Niveibacterium microcysteis: one gene and its partner. The protein of the gene in region 1 interacts with the protein of each later gene in a pairwise test. Links are inferred from orthologs where the notes say so. Each region holds a gene or a part of one and is shown on either strand. Other genes may lie near its edges.

What was found.
Region 2: the proteins of JY500_RS17430 (region 1) and JY500_RS16505 interact in binary tests that used the Escherichia coli proteins (3 or more experiments, as listed by UniProt). The link is inferred for Niveibacterium microcysteis from one-to-one orthologs.

Annotation. Positions count from the first base shown.
Region 1 is NZ_CP071060.1:3,834,381-3,843,508, reverse strand. The notes cover bases 1-2,996. They hold JY500_RS17430 (aminopeptidase P N-terminal domain-containing protein), read right to left. Parts: upstream 2,161-2,996; coding sequence 841-2,160; downstream 1-840. Other genes in these bases: JY500_RS17420 (aminoglycoside phosphotransferase family protein), read right to left, coding at 2,938-2,996; murU (N-acetylmuramate alpha-1-phosphate uridylyltransferase MurU), read right to left, coding at 2,150-2,887; JY500_RS17435 (FAD-dependent monooxygenase), read right to left, coding at 1-821. In the rest of the region: more of JY500_RS17420, read right to left, coding at 2,997-3,939; JY500_RS17415 (LPS-assembly protein LptD), read left to right, coding at 4,052-6,370; JY500_RS17410 (peptidylprolyl isomerase), read left to right, coding at 6,412-7,713; 4-hydroxythreonine-4-phosphate dehydrogenase PdxA, read left to right, coding at 7,710-8,705; JY500_RS17400 (patatin-like phospholipase family protein), read left to right, coding at 8,702-9,128.
Region 2 is NZ_CP071060.1:3,636,249-3,641,271, forward strand. Bases 151-3,033 are described here. They hold JY500_RS16505 (aminoacyl-histidine dipeptidase), read left to right. Parts: upstream 151-797; coding sequence 798-2,270; downstream 2,271-3,033. Other genes in these bases: JY500_RS16500 (MBL fold metallo-hydrolase), read right to left, coding at 151-578; JY500_RS16510 (hypothetical protein), read right to left, coding at 2,628-3,033. In the rest of the region: more of JY500_RS16500, read right to left, coding at 1-150; more of JY500_RS16510, read right to left, coding at 3,034-3,590; JY500_RS16515 (hypothetical protein), read right to left, coding at 3,587-5,023. UniProt on the Escherichia coli protein: Dipeptidase with broad substrate specificity. Requires dipeptide substrates with an unblocked N-terminus and the amino group in the alpha or beta position.

The DNA of each region.
Region 1 (9,128 bases):
ACTGCGTCACCGCGGACGCGCAGGCCGAGCGGGAAGCGCGCCCGCTCCAGTGTTTCCACGAACTGAACACGCCCACCGAAGGCGGTTTGAAGCGCCGCACGGAAGCCGGCTTCGTCCAGTGCCATCTGAGCGTCGGCCTGCGCGGCCGGCATGGTCCACACGACCGAGTAATCGTCGGCCAGCGGAAGCAGCGCCAGCGGGCCGTCGGGGGTGAAGCGTTCGTAGGCGATGCCGCGGTGCGGTGCGGCAAGGCGGGCGCGGCAAATGATGGCGTGCTGACCGTAGTCGCGGGTTCGAACATTGCCGCCCGCTTCGCCTGCGATGGCGCCTTCGCAGCATGCAACCAGCCGTGCGCTGAAGGTTTGGCCGTTCGTGGCGCTGGCTTCAATGCCTTCCTCAGTGGGGCTCAAGCTTGCGATCGCGGTGTCGTGCAGCAACGCGATGCCGGCGGCCGCAACGGCCGCGGCGAGCCGGCGATACAGCAGCGCGGCCGGCGTGACATAGCCCAAGGCCGGAACGCCGTATTCCTCAGCCCGCATTTGCGTGCGGCCGAGCGCGCCGCGCTGAGAAACATGGATCGTGGTGATCGGGGTCGGCCCTTGCTCCGGCCACGCGCCAAGGCGCTCGAGCGTCTGCCTGCTGCCATGCGAGAGCGCCAGCACGCGGGCATCGCGCTCACCAGCGCCGGCCGGGCGCGCATCGGCGAGCCGCACCGCGAGCCCGCGCCGGTGCAGTGCGAGTGCGAGCGCCAAACCAACCGGCCCTGCACCGACGATCAGGATGCCGCGCTCGGGCGTGTTGGCGTGCTCGGTATTGGGCATGATGCGGTGTCCGGTGGTGTCAGCGATCGCGCATCAGCGCTTCGATGTCGGCGACAGTCTTCGGCGCGTGGTGGCTCAGCACCTCCGGTTCGCCGTCGGTAACCAGGACGTCGTCCTCGATTCGGATGCCGATATGCCAGTAAGCCTCTGGAATGTCTTCGGCAGGGCGGATGTAGAGGCCGGGCTCAACCGTCAGCACCTGGTTTGGCGCAAGGGGCCGCCAACCGCCGTCGATCTTGTAACGGCCAACGTCATGCACATCGAGCCCCAGCCAGTGGCCGGTGCTGTGCATGTAGAAGCGGTCGTAGGCCTTCTTTTCGATGAGGCCATCGACGTCGCCATCGAGCAGGCCCAGGTCAACAAGGCCTTGCGTCAGCACGCGCACCGCCGCGTCGTGGTACGCGTTATAGGCTTGGCCGGCGCGCGCCTTGTCGATTGCGGCGAGTTGCGCGGCCAGCACCAGCTCATACAGCGCGCGCTGCGGGCCACTGAAACGGCCGGAGACCGGGAAGGTGCGCGTGATGTCGGCGGCGTAGCCATCCACCTCGCAGCCTGCGTCGATCAACAGCAGCTCGCCGTCGGCAAGTTGTTTGCGGTTATCGACGTAGTGCAGCGTGCATGCGTTGCTGCCGCCTGCGACGATCGGGGTGTAAGCGGCCGAGCGGGCGCCCTGGCTGATGAATTCGTGCATCAGCTCGGCTTCCACCTGGTATTCGAAATGACCCGGGCGGGCGAAGCGCATGGCGCGCGCGTGTGCGGCACCGCTGATGGCAGCAGCCCGGCGCATCGCTGCGAGCTCGTCTGCATCCTTGTGCAGGCGCATTTCGTCGACCAGCACGCGCAGATCACGCACGCTGGCAGGCGGTGTAACGCCGCTGCGGGCACGGCTGCGTACCGCATCGAGCGCGCGCACGATACGGCCATCGTCCGCGCTGTCGGCCCCGATCATGTGGAACACGGCAGCGCGGTTGGCGAGGTAGTCAGGCAGGCGGGTGTCGAGCTCGGCGACTGGCCATGCGGCGCTGAGGCCAAAGCGCTCGCATGCCGCCTCGGGGCCATGGCGAAAACCATCCCAGATCTCGCGCTCCGGGTTCTTCTCGCGGCAGAACAGGATGCTCTCGATGTTCTTGTCATCCGCGATCAGCACCAGCGCCGCTTCGGGCTCACTGAAACCCGTCAGGTAGTAGAAGTTGCTGCCAAAACGGTATGCGTATTCGGAGTCGCCGTTGCGCATCGCTTCGCGCGCGGTGGGAATGTAGGCGACGCCACCACCCGCTTCGCGCATCAGTTGGGCGAGGCGTGCGCGGCGCGCGGCAAAGGGTGCGGGTTCAAAGCTCATCGGGTGTCCTGTCGGCGACGCAGTCAGCACTGCCGGGTGTGACCGTCAGGCGACGGTCGAGTTCGGCGAGCTGCGCCGGCGTGCCGATATTGTCCCAGCCGCCGGTATGTAGCTCTCCGCTGGCACGGCCCTGCGCGATCAGCGCATTCCAGATCGGCCGCATCGCGAGTTTGCTGCCCGGCACGATGTGGTCAAAAAGAGCCGGCCGGTGCAGGCTGAAGCCGGCGTAGTTGTATTTGGGTGAGCCTTCCAATGCGAGGCGCCCGTCGGTGCCGAGCGAGAAATCGCCGCCCGGATGAAAGGGCGGATTGGGCACCATGACCAGATGCGCATCCGGCACTGCCGGATCGGCCACCATGGCCTTGATGCGCGGCACCAGGCGCCCGTAGTCGTAATCACTGAAGATGTCGGCAGACACCGAAAGGAAAGGCTCGTCGCCGATTAATGCGCGCGCGAAGGCGATGCCGCCAGCGGTCTCGAGTGCCGACTCTTCGCGCGACCAGGCGATGGTAACCCCCCAGGCACGGCCATCGCCGAGGTAAGCCTCGATCTGCGCGCCGAGCCAGGCGTGGTTGATCACCAGCTCGTCAAATCCGGCGGACGCCAGTTTTTCGATGTGCCACACAATCAGCGGCTTGCCGCCAACTGCCAGTAGTGGCTTGGGCGTGCGATCGGTGAGCGGACGCATCCGCTCGCCGCGCCCTGCAGCGAGGATCATTGCTTTCATTTATACGGCCCCGCGTGGCGTGTTGTGACGATGGCGCGCGCAGAGGAGCGTCAAAACGTCAGCCCTTCGACCTTCTCGACCGGGTCCAGCTTGTCGAGCAGTCGTGCGAGCGGCTTGAGCTCGCGGTAGCGCTCGGCTGTCTTGCGCAGGTAGCGCATCACCAGCGGCATGCTTTGCAGATAGGCGTCTTTGCCGTCGCGATAGCAAAGCCGCGCGAAGATCCCTAGCACCTTGATGTGTCGCTGCGCGCCCATCCACTCGTAGTCGCGATGGAATTCGGCGAAGTCTTCGCGCACCGGCAAGCCCAGCGTGCGCGCGACTTCCCAGTAACGCACCAGCCAGTCGATCGTCAGCTCCTCGTCCCACTCGATGTAGGCGTCCTTGAACAGTGACACCAGGTCGTAGGTAATCGGGCCGTACACCGCATCCTGGAAGTCCAGCACGCCGGGGTTGCCTGCGGGCAGGTGCATCAGGTTGCGCGAGTGGTAATCGCGGTGAACAAAGACTTTTGGCTCGGCGAGGTTCACCTCGAGGATGCGGTCGAACACCTCGTAGAGCTCGGCTGTTTCGGCGTCGCTCAGCGTAACGCCCTTGTGTCGCGCGATGTACCAGACCGGGAACAGCTCAAGCTCGCGCATCAGCAGTTCGCGCGAATACTCTGGCAACACCCCCGGCTGGCTGGTGCGCTGGATGCTGGCAAGCGCCCCCAGCGCGTCCGCGTAGAGATGGGCGGCGTTGTCGGCGTTGAGCGCCTGCAAATAGGTGGTGCTGCCTAGATCGGTGAGCAGCAGGAACCCGTCTTCGTGGTTTTCTGCCAGCACGTCCGGCACGTGGGCGCCGCTCGCGCCAAAAAGCCGCGCAACCTTCACGAAGGGCTTGCAGTCCTCGTGCGAGGGCGGGGCGTCCATCACGATCAGCGATGGGCCGCCGTCGTCGAAGCTGGCACGGAAGTAGCGGCGGAAGCTGGCGTCGGCCGAGGCAGGGCTCAGCGAGAACGCGCGGCCGGGGTGTTGCTGCGCGACCCAGTTGCGCAGGAGTTCGAGTCGATCCAAGCCGGGGCTCCAGTCACGGCCGTGCGTCCCGCAGGGGCGCGGCCAAGTGCTTGATGTAAAATCGCGCATTTTAGCAAACGGGCTTCGCGCCCGGCCGCCACGCGTGACCCAATTGAGCCGACCGAACTTGCGCCTTGCCTTGCCGCTGCTTGCCTGCGGCCTTGTGGCCGCCCCGCTGCGCGCGGCTGAGCCGGCCGGCTATTCGATCAGCGCCTTCCGGGCCGCGCTCGGGCAAGCTGCGGTTGCAGTGACGGTGCGCCAACCCAAACCGCCAGCCGCACCGAAGGAACACACGGCAACTGTCGTGACCGCGGACAAGATCGAAGGTCAGCAGGATGTGCGCGTGGATGCGAGCGGCCGCGTGGTGGTCGAGCGTGATTCGACAAGGCTAGACGCCGATCGCGTGCAGTACGATCTGCTCAGCGATGAAGCGGTGGCGACTGGCGACGTGGTGCTCAAGCGTGGCGCCGATACGATTCGCGGCCCCCGCCTGCGTTACCGCGTGGAAGAGCAGGTGGGCGAGTTTGATACACCCACTTACGAAATTGTTCGCAAGCGTCCGGCGCGAGTCAGCAAGCAGGCGATCAGCGCGGGCGTGACGCGCCCGGCCGACGTGACGGTACATGGACACGGCCAGGCGGAGTCGATCGCGCTCGAAGGCGAAAATCGCTATCACCTGAAAAACGCCACCTTCACGACCTGCGAGGCAAACGACCCGGCCTGGTATGTGAAGGCGAAGGAGCTGGATCTCGATTTCGACCGGAACGTCGGTGACGCGACGCATGGCACCTTCCATTTCGGCGGGATTCCGGTCATGTACGCGCCTGCTGCGCCCTTCCCGCTGAGCGGCGAGCGGCGCTCAGGTCTGCTCGCACCGACAATCGGTATTTCGAACGTGACGGGTCTTGACGTCACATTGCCGTACTACCTGAACCTGGCGCCTAACTACGACGACACCGTGGTGCCGCGGTATATCGCGCGGCGCGGCGTCCAGCTCAACAACGAATTCCGCTATCTGAACCCCGGCTATGTCGGCAGCCTGCGCACCGAGTACCTTGCACGGGACGAGGTTTATGGAGAGTCGCGCAGCGCGGTCAGCTTCATCCACGACCAGCAGTTTGGCCGCGGCTTCACCGGCCGCATCAACTACAACGCGGTCAGCGACAAGGACTACTTCACCGACCTGAGCTCGCGTGTCACGCAGACCTCCACCGACAACCTGATGCGTGAGGCCTCGCTGAGCTACAACGCCGGCAGCTGGTTCTCCGGCTCGGTGCTGACGCAGCGGATCCAGTCATTGACGGGGTCGCCGCAGTACAACCGCCTGCCGGTCATGACCGGCTTGGCCTACCTGCCCGAGGTCGGTGGCTTCTCGTTGAAGATGCCGATGGAAGCGGCGAATTTCCACCGCGCGGACTCGGACCAGGGCTGGCGGACCTACGTGTATCCGCAAATCGCCTACAACTTTGTGCGACCAGGTGGCTACATCACGCCCAAGATCGGCGTGCACGCGACCCGCTATGCACTGGAAGACCGCGTGTCCAGCGGCCCGCTCGACGAGTCGCGGGTATTGCCGATCGGCAGTGTGGACGCTGGGCTGTTCTTTGAGCGCGACAGCCACATCGGTCATCGTGATGTCGTGCAGACACTCGAGCCCCGCCTGTACTACTTGAAGGTGCCGTACAGGAATCAGAACTCCCTGCCGGTCTTCGACTCGGCGCCGATGGACTTCGGTTTTGCGCAGATCTTCTCGGAGAACCTCTACGCGGGCCAGGACCGCTATGCCAACGCGAGTCAGGTAACCGGCAGCGTGACCTCCCGCTTGCTCAACGCCGAGAACGGCGAGGAGCTCCTGCGCACCGCATTCGGCGTTCGGATGTACTTCGAGGACCAGAAGGTCACCCTACCCGGGGAGACGGCGCGCACCGAGCAGCTGGCCGACTTGCTGGGGGCTTTCTCCGGGCGCGTTCTGCCGAATACCACGCTGGACCTGTTTGCCCAGTACAACCCGCGCGATACGCGGATGGAGCGCGGCACGGTGGGCCTGCGTTACCAGCCAGGCTTTGCGAAGGTGGCTTCGGCGTCCTATCGCTACCAGCGCTTGTCCTACACCGACGTGGATCTCGCGTTGCAGTGGCCGGTGGTCAACAACTTCTATGTCGTGGGTCGCGTGAACGGCGATATCCGCACCGACAAGCTTACTCAGGCGATTGCCGGGCTTGAGTACAACGGCGGCTGCTGGGTGTTTCGTCTCGCGGCGGAATCGCTGCTCAACACTTCCGGCGCTTATACGAACGCGTACTACTTCCAGTTCGAGTTCGGCGGCGCCATCAGTATCGGTAACAGCCCCGTCTCGCTGCTCGAACGCAGCGTGGTGGGCTATGGTCGAATCAGCCAGCCGGTTTCCGATCCGGTCTTTGGCTCGCAATGACACAAGTTCCGGCCGCTCACACGGCCAAGAGGAAGCAACGCATGAAACGTCAGATCCGCACCCTGCTCGCATCGATTGCCCTCCTGGCAGGGAGCGCCTGGGCTGCGCCGCAGCCCATCGATGCGATCGTCGCGGTGGTCAACGACGAAGTGATTACCGCGCGCGAGCTTGACCTGCGCGTCGACCAGGCTTCGCAGCAACTGAAGAAGCAGGGCACCCAGCTGCCGCCACGTGAGGTCTTCTCGCGCCAGATGCTTGAACGCATGGTTTACGAGCGGGTGCAACTGCAATACGCCCGCGAGACATCCGTTCGGGTGGACGATGCGGGTCTTGAGCGCGCATTGCAGCGCGTCGCCGAGAACAACAAGATGACCAGTGCCCAGTTCCGCGCCGCACTTGAAAAGGACGGCATGTCATGGAGCCTGTTCCGTGAGGACGTGCGCAACGAAATGACGCTTGGCCGACTGCGCGAGCGCGAAGTCGAAAGCCGCGTGATCGTGACGGACGCCGAGGTGGATGCCTTCCTCGCTGCGCAGGCTGCCACCAACAACCAGGAAATCATGGTCGCGCACATCCTGCTGCGCGCGCCCGAGGCCGCGACGCCGCAGCAGTGGAGCAAGCTGCAGCAAAGGGCCGAGACCCTGCTCGCGCGCGCGCAGTCGGGTGAGGACTTCGCCAAGCTTGCTGCCGGCAACTCCGATGCGCCGGACGCCCTGCAAGGCGGCAACCTTGGCTGGCGACGTGCCGACCGGTTGCCGACGCTCTACGCGGACGCTGTGCGCTTGCTCAAGCCGGGTGCGTTGAGCCAGGTGCTGCGTAGCCCGGCGGGCTTGCACATCGTCAAGCTGATCGATAGCCGTGGCGGTGCGGACAGCGCGCCGGTGTCGGTGCAGCGCACGCGTGTGCGGCATATTCTGATCAAGACCTCCGAAACGGTCAGCGATGCCGAGGCGCGCCAGCGCCTGGAGCAACTGCGAGACCGCATTCAGCGGGGCGCAGACTTTGGCGACATGGCCAAGCGTCATTCCAACGACGGCAGCGCGCCGAAGGGCGGTGACCTGGGTTGGATCAATCCGGGCGATACGGTGCCGGACTTCGAACGCGCGATGGATGCGCTGCCGATCAATGAAGTCAGCCAGCCGGTGCAGTCGCCGTTTGGCTGGCACTTGATTCAGGTGCTGGAGCGCAAGACGGAAGACGTGTCGGCCGAACGCCGCCGCAACCAGGCGCGTGGCGCCCTACGTGAGCGCAAGTCGGACGAGGCGTTCGACGATTTCGTGCGGCAGCTGCGCGATCGTGCCTTCGTTGAGCTGCGTCCGCCCTACGCTACGACTCAGCCATGAGCGCTCTGCTACCGCTACTGGCGGTCACCTGTGGCGAGCCCGCGGGGGTCGGCCCGGAGCTCGTTGCAACGCTCGCGAAGCACAGCGTCGCGGCACATCTGGTGGCGATCGGTGATCGTGAGCTGATCGCTTCGCGCGCAAACGCGCTCGGCATCCCAGCCGTGCTGCGAGACTGGGCGCCGGGCTTGCCGCGAGAGGCCGGTTGTCTTGATGTGTTGCATGTGCCGCTCGCCGAGCCTTCGCTGCCGGGTGTCCTGAATGCGGCCAATGCGTCGCATGTGCTCGCGATCCTCGACGCCGCGATCGACGGCTGCGTCGGTGGTCGTTTCGATGGCATGGTTACCGCGCCCCTGCATAAGGGCGTGATCAATGATGCGGGTGTCGCTTTCACCGGTCATACCGAATACCTCGCCGATCGCACGCACACAGACCGCGTCGTGATGATGCTGGCGGGCGGTGGCATGCGCGTTGCGCTGGCGACCACGCACCTTACACTGAAGGATGTGCCCGCAGCGCTTACGGCCGAGTCTTTGCGCCAGACCTTGCAGATCCTGCATGCCGATCTGTGTAGGCGATTCGGCCTTGCCAACCCCCGTATTCTGGTGGCCGGCCTCAACCCACACGCCGGCGAGTCCGGGCACATGGGCAGGGAAGAAATCGAAGTCATCAGCCCGGTGCTGGACGCGCTGCGCGCCGAAGGGATGGAGCTGATTGGCCCCTTGCCCGCTGATACGCTATTCACGCCGCACCAACTCGAGCGCGGTGACGCAGTGCTCGCGATGTACCACGACCAGGGCCTTCCAGTGCTCAAATACGCCAGCTTTGGCGGCGGCGTTAACATCACGCTTGGCCTGCCGATCATCCGCACTTCGGTTGATCACGGCACGGCGCTTGATCTGGCGGGCACCGGTCGTGCCGACCCGGGCAGCCTGCATGCAGCAATTGGTTGTGCGATTGAAATGGTCAGCGCACAGCGCCGGGGGCACGCATGAAACGGCGCGAATTCCTTGTTGCGACCAGCGCAAGCGCCTTGCTGGTGGCCTGCCAGACGACGCAGCCGAAGCCGCAGCCAGAGCCCGTCAAGCCGCAACCGCCTGTCGTGCCGCCAGTGGCGCGTGCAAAGCCGAAGATCGGTCTGGCGCTCGGGGGCGGCGCTGCGCGTGGGTTTGCGCATATCGGTGTCATCAAGGCGCTCGAAACCAACGGCATTTCGCCTGATATTGTCGTCGGCACGAGCGCCGGCAGCGTCGTCGGGGCGCTCTACGCCGCTGGGTTCGGCGCCTTCGATCTACAGAAACTTGCGTTCCAGATGGAAGAGAGCGCGTTCAAGGACTGGGCGCTGTTCGATCGCGGCCTGCTGAAGGGTGAAGCGCTCGAAGCCTTCATCAACAAACAGGTTTCGAACAAACCGATCG
Region 2 (5,023 bases), 200 kb from region 1 along the record:
CCGTCGGCACCATCCATCTCGCGATAGGTCAGGCCGAAGGTGTCACCGGTGAAGATGCCCTGGCTCGCGGGGTCGTGGTAGCAGACGTGGTGTTTCGCATGGCCCGGCGTGTCGAGCACATGGAACACCCGCGAACCAAAACGCACCGAGTCGCCCTCGCCCACCTCGACGATGCGCGCCTCGGGCACCGCGACCAGTTCGCCATACAAGACCTCGGCGTTGGGCTGGCCATAGACCGCAACGGTACCTGCCCAGAGCTTGGAAGGGTCCGCCATGTGGCGCGAGCCTCGCGCATGCACCGCCACCTTGGCCTTGGGCAGCACACGCGCCAGCGCACCAGCGCCGCCCGCATGGTCCAGATGCACATGCGTGAGGCAGATCCAGTCGACCGACTCCGGCGCCAGGCCTTGCACCGCCAGCGCATCGAGCACGCGCGGCACGGCATGGACGGTGCCGGTGTCGACGAGCGCGGCACGCCCGTCATCGGACACGACCAGGTGAATCGCATCGAGCATCGGCCGCACATAGCCCGAATCGATCGCGAACACCCCCTGCCCCTGCGCAGTCACGAAAGACATCCCCTACTCCCTCGCCAAAGCCGAATGTCGCAATTCTACCGGTCAGCCGTCGCACCGACTGTCGCCGACCGTGCGCCGCCGGGCTACCATGCAGCGCTTGCCCGACCGGGCCGGCCGCCGAAGCGCCGCGCACAGCGCGCGCCGGCACCACCGCTGCGCGTTCCCCGGCTACCCGCCGAGTGGTTCGCGCTGGCACACAGACCGAATCCAGGACCCGCGATGCCCGCACTCGACCAACTCGAACCCGCCGCCGTCTGGCGCCACTTCTCGACCCTGCTCAACACGCCGCGCCCCTCCAAACACGAAGGGCCCTTGCGCGATGCGATCCGCAGCTGGGCAGAGACACGCGCGTTGGCGACACACGTGGACGCTGCCGGCAACCTGATCATCCGCAAGCCGGCAACACACGGCATGGAAGACCGGCCCGGTGTCGTGCTGCAAGGGCACCTCGACATGGTGTGCCAGAAGAACCACGCCACCGAACACGACTTCCACCGCGACCCGATCCGTGCCGAACTGCAGGACGGCTGGCTGGTCGCGCCGAACACCACGCTGGGCGCCGACAACGGCATCGGCGTAGCACTCGCACTTGCCCTGCTCGAATCCAGCGACGTGCCTCACCCGCCGCTCGAAGTCCTGCTCACCGTGGACGAAGAGGCCGGCATGGGCGGTGCACTGGGCCTGGAGCCCGGTCTGCTGCAAGGCAGTCTGATGATCAACATTGACACCGAGGAATGGGGCGAGTTCTACCTGGGCTGTGCCGGCGGCATCGACGTCAACGTGAGCTTCACCTACGCCTTCGAAGCGCTACCCGAAGGCTTCGCCTGCTATGAAATCGAAGTCGGCGGCCTGCGTGGCGGGCATTCCGGCGTCGATATCCATCTCGAGCGCGGCAACGCGATCAAGTTGTTGGTGCGCTTGCTGCGCGGGCTGGAAGGCCGCTTCGGTAAGGACGTCCGGCTGGTCGAACTCGACGGCGGCAGCGCCCGCAATGCCCTCGCGCGCGAGGCCCGTGCGCGGATCGCCTTGCCGATCGCCCAGGCCGAGCGCGTTGCCAGCCGCGTGGAAGACTTCGATCTGCTGGTACGCGGCGAACTCGCCGGCGTCGATGACGGCGTCAGTGTCCGCTTCGGCCCCGAAAACGGCCTCGCCCAACAAGCCATCGACGCCACCGACCAGCAACGCATCCTCGCCGCACTGCACGCCGCGCCGCATGGCGTACGCCGCATGAGCCAGCACGTCGCCGGCGTCGTCGAAACCTCGAACAATCTCGGTGTCGTGAAGATCGCGGACGGCCGGGGCTTTGCAAACCTGATGGTGCGTTCGCTGCTGGATTCCGGCGTGCAGGCCCTCGCCGCCGAAATCGAGAGCCTCTTCGTACTCGCCGGCGCCGCGGTGCAGACCGAAGGCGGCTATCCGGGCTGGGCACCCAACCCCGATTCCGACCTGCTCAAACTATTCCAGAAGGTCTACCAGCACGAATTCACCACCGGCCCCGCGGCCGTCAAAGTGATTCACGCCGGTCTGGAGTGCGGCATCCTCAAGTCCAAATACCCCAACCTCGACATCATCTCCTTCGGCCCCGATATCCGCGGCGCCCACGCACCGGGCGAACGGGTCAACATCGAGTCGGTGGCGAAGTGCTGGAAGCTGCTGACGGCGGTGGTGGCGGCGATACCGGCGGCGCACTGAGCCCAGCCGCAGCGCCTCGACATCGCGGCATTCAGGCGGCCTCAACCGCCTGAATGCAATGGCCACATCTGCGTCTCAGGCTTCGATCGAAGCGACATGCGCATCGCGCGCATGACGGCCAACGCCGTCCAGATGTGCCCGCATCGCCGTTACCCCCCACATCGGGGTCGCTCAAGGTGGCGAGCAGAATCGAACGCTGGCGGTCGCACGTGCCCACGCGCGGTGAGACGCGCATTGCGCCAAAGGGGTTCGCGCGTTTCGCGGACGCGGTCGTCGTGACAGCCAATCAGCCGGGAGACGTTCTCAAAATCGGTATGGCGAGAACGAAACAATCGGCGAGCGTACCTACTGCGTGTGTCAGTCGATTAGCTCTCCCGGATTGACACGCTTATTGATGAACTGACGCGGATTTTTTGGGCGCTGCGGCGGCTTCCAGCCGAAGCGCGCCGCCCAGGCGTGGATGTCGGCGATTTCGCCCGGTGCCGTACCGTTGGGGCAGTCCGTAATGCAATACCACTGTTCGCCATAGCGACCGATTACGGGTTTCTGCGGATCCGAAAAACGCGAAAAGCCGATAAACGGTTTGATAAAGGTCGCCGGCTTGAGCGGGTACTTGCCTTTCTTGTTGGGCTTCTTGTCGTAGTCCTCCACCATCTCGTAAGAGGTCACATCGATATAGGGGCGATCGCGGTCATAGAGTTGGGCCGCCCATTCGCGGCAGCCGAAGAAGCCCTCCCCTGACCAAGTGTCGTTCTTGCTGGGCAAACCATATCGCCCCCCTTGATCTGGCGGCACCGTATCGCCATGAAGCGTGGAGCAGATCGAGGGGGAATAACGCGGATCAGCCGCTTCGGGTGCACCCATGAAAAATTCGCCGAAGGTGATCACGTACGCTGGGTCGGTATCGGACGGGGTGAGCACAATGTCTTCATGGCCGTTCAGGCGCGCGCGCAACACGTCGCCGTTCAGCGCGCGCTGTGCCACTTTCCGATCCTTGGCCACATCCAGGCGCACGACATTGAGCGCAGGCCAGGACTGGGGCGCTTCGTCTTCCGGCACTTTAGGCGTGAGCGTCCATTGCGGATCGAAATACACGGGCAAGTCGATACTGTATTCGTAAGCATTGACTGGATCGTTGTTGACGTCTTTCGCATGGGATTCTCTTGCGTGCATCCAGCCGTATGGATCCCGCACATAGAGCAGATAGCGATATTCCCAGGGACGCTCGATCCATTGTTTCGTAAGTTTTCCAACCTCTCCCCATGCTGGTGTGCAAACAAGCGCCATCCCACACCATAAGAGCAGCGTCTTTCGCGTCATCCCTTCAACTCCGAATCGTAGATGGTCAGATGCAGGTGGTTTTTGTGAATGTCCTGTAGCCCATCTTTCTTCTGTTCGTTCACGACGCCATCCACCTTGTCGTGCGTATTCAAGTCGATGTACCAGGGGTCGATGATCTGCGTGACGGCATCGGCTTTCATCAAGGCCCGACGGAATTGACCGACCATGCTCGGCTGGTGTTTTTCGACTTGCTTCTCCCAGCTGGTTTTCTTCTTTGGAACGTCCTTTGCCGCATCCTCCGCAGTTTGTCTTGCTGCATCCGCCGACTTCTGCGCCTCCGTCTGCGCATGCTCAGCCTTCTCGATCGCGTCGGCGTTGCCGCTTTTCTTTGCCGCCGCGAGCGCCTTGTTTGCTGCATCCAATGCTCCACTGGCACGCTTCCATGCCGCGCTAGCGGATATTCGATCAGCATCAGATCTCTTCCACGCGTTAAACGCCTCCTGCTCCTCCACCGGAATGTTGTGGTGGCCTCTGGCGTCATCCACGATGCCGTCGTGGTTCTTGTCCGTCGTACTGCCGGAAGTGAGCCCCTCGCGATTGAGCCGGGTGGCGGTGTCGGAATCCTTCAGCAAAACCATGTCCAGACCGCGCCCGCTTCGGTGCCCCATGCTGCCAAGCATCGGGCGCCAACTGCTCGAAAACCGCACCTCGGTAAGTTTTACGTCAAACGCGGCATTGGCAACCGCCGCATAGGCGGCCGGATGAATGCGCGACGGGACATCGCGCTTGATATCGATCGCCTTGACGTTGCTGACGCAATTGTTGTTCTCTGCAGCGATCCAGTACAAACGCGCCGTGGCGGTATCGGCCTTATCCTGCCCGCGCGGTACATCGATTGCAAAGTCGGCGCCGACCATCGTGAAATCGGCGCTGTAGATCTTCTTCAACGCGGTCTTCATGGCCGCGCCTGCGACCTCGGCAGGCAGGGCGTCGACGTCGGCCGCAGAAAAAGGGTGGGTGCTGCGCAGCCAGACGTCGCCGTTGAGTTCGGCTGCGTAGTAGTCGACCGGATGCGCGGCCTCCTTGGTACCCTCATCGCGGGTGTCCTTCTTCGTGGCTTTGTCGTTCAAGCCACGCTTTCCATACGTCTCGAACACATCAATCACGATGTCGTGATCGCCTGCCGTAACCTGCCAGAGTGGGTAGCGGCGAAATTTGCTCTTCGCATCCACATTGATGCAGATCCCGATCGTTGTGCCGGGTTCGATCCGCTTTGGGAGCGGGAGGACATGCATCATCACGCCGTCGGCCACCTTTCCGTACTTGGCGGTGCATTCCGCTTCGGCAGTCTTCCTCTCTTCAGCACTGAGCTTGTTGTTCTTGCGCTGGGCGTTAGCAGCGGCCCTTGCGGACTGCTCCTCAGCACTCAGCGGCCGGAAGGTGCCATTGTGCATTTCGCCGACTTGACTCAG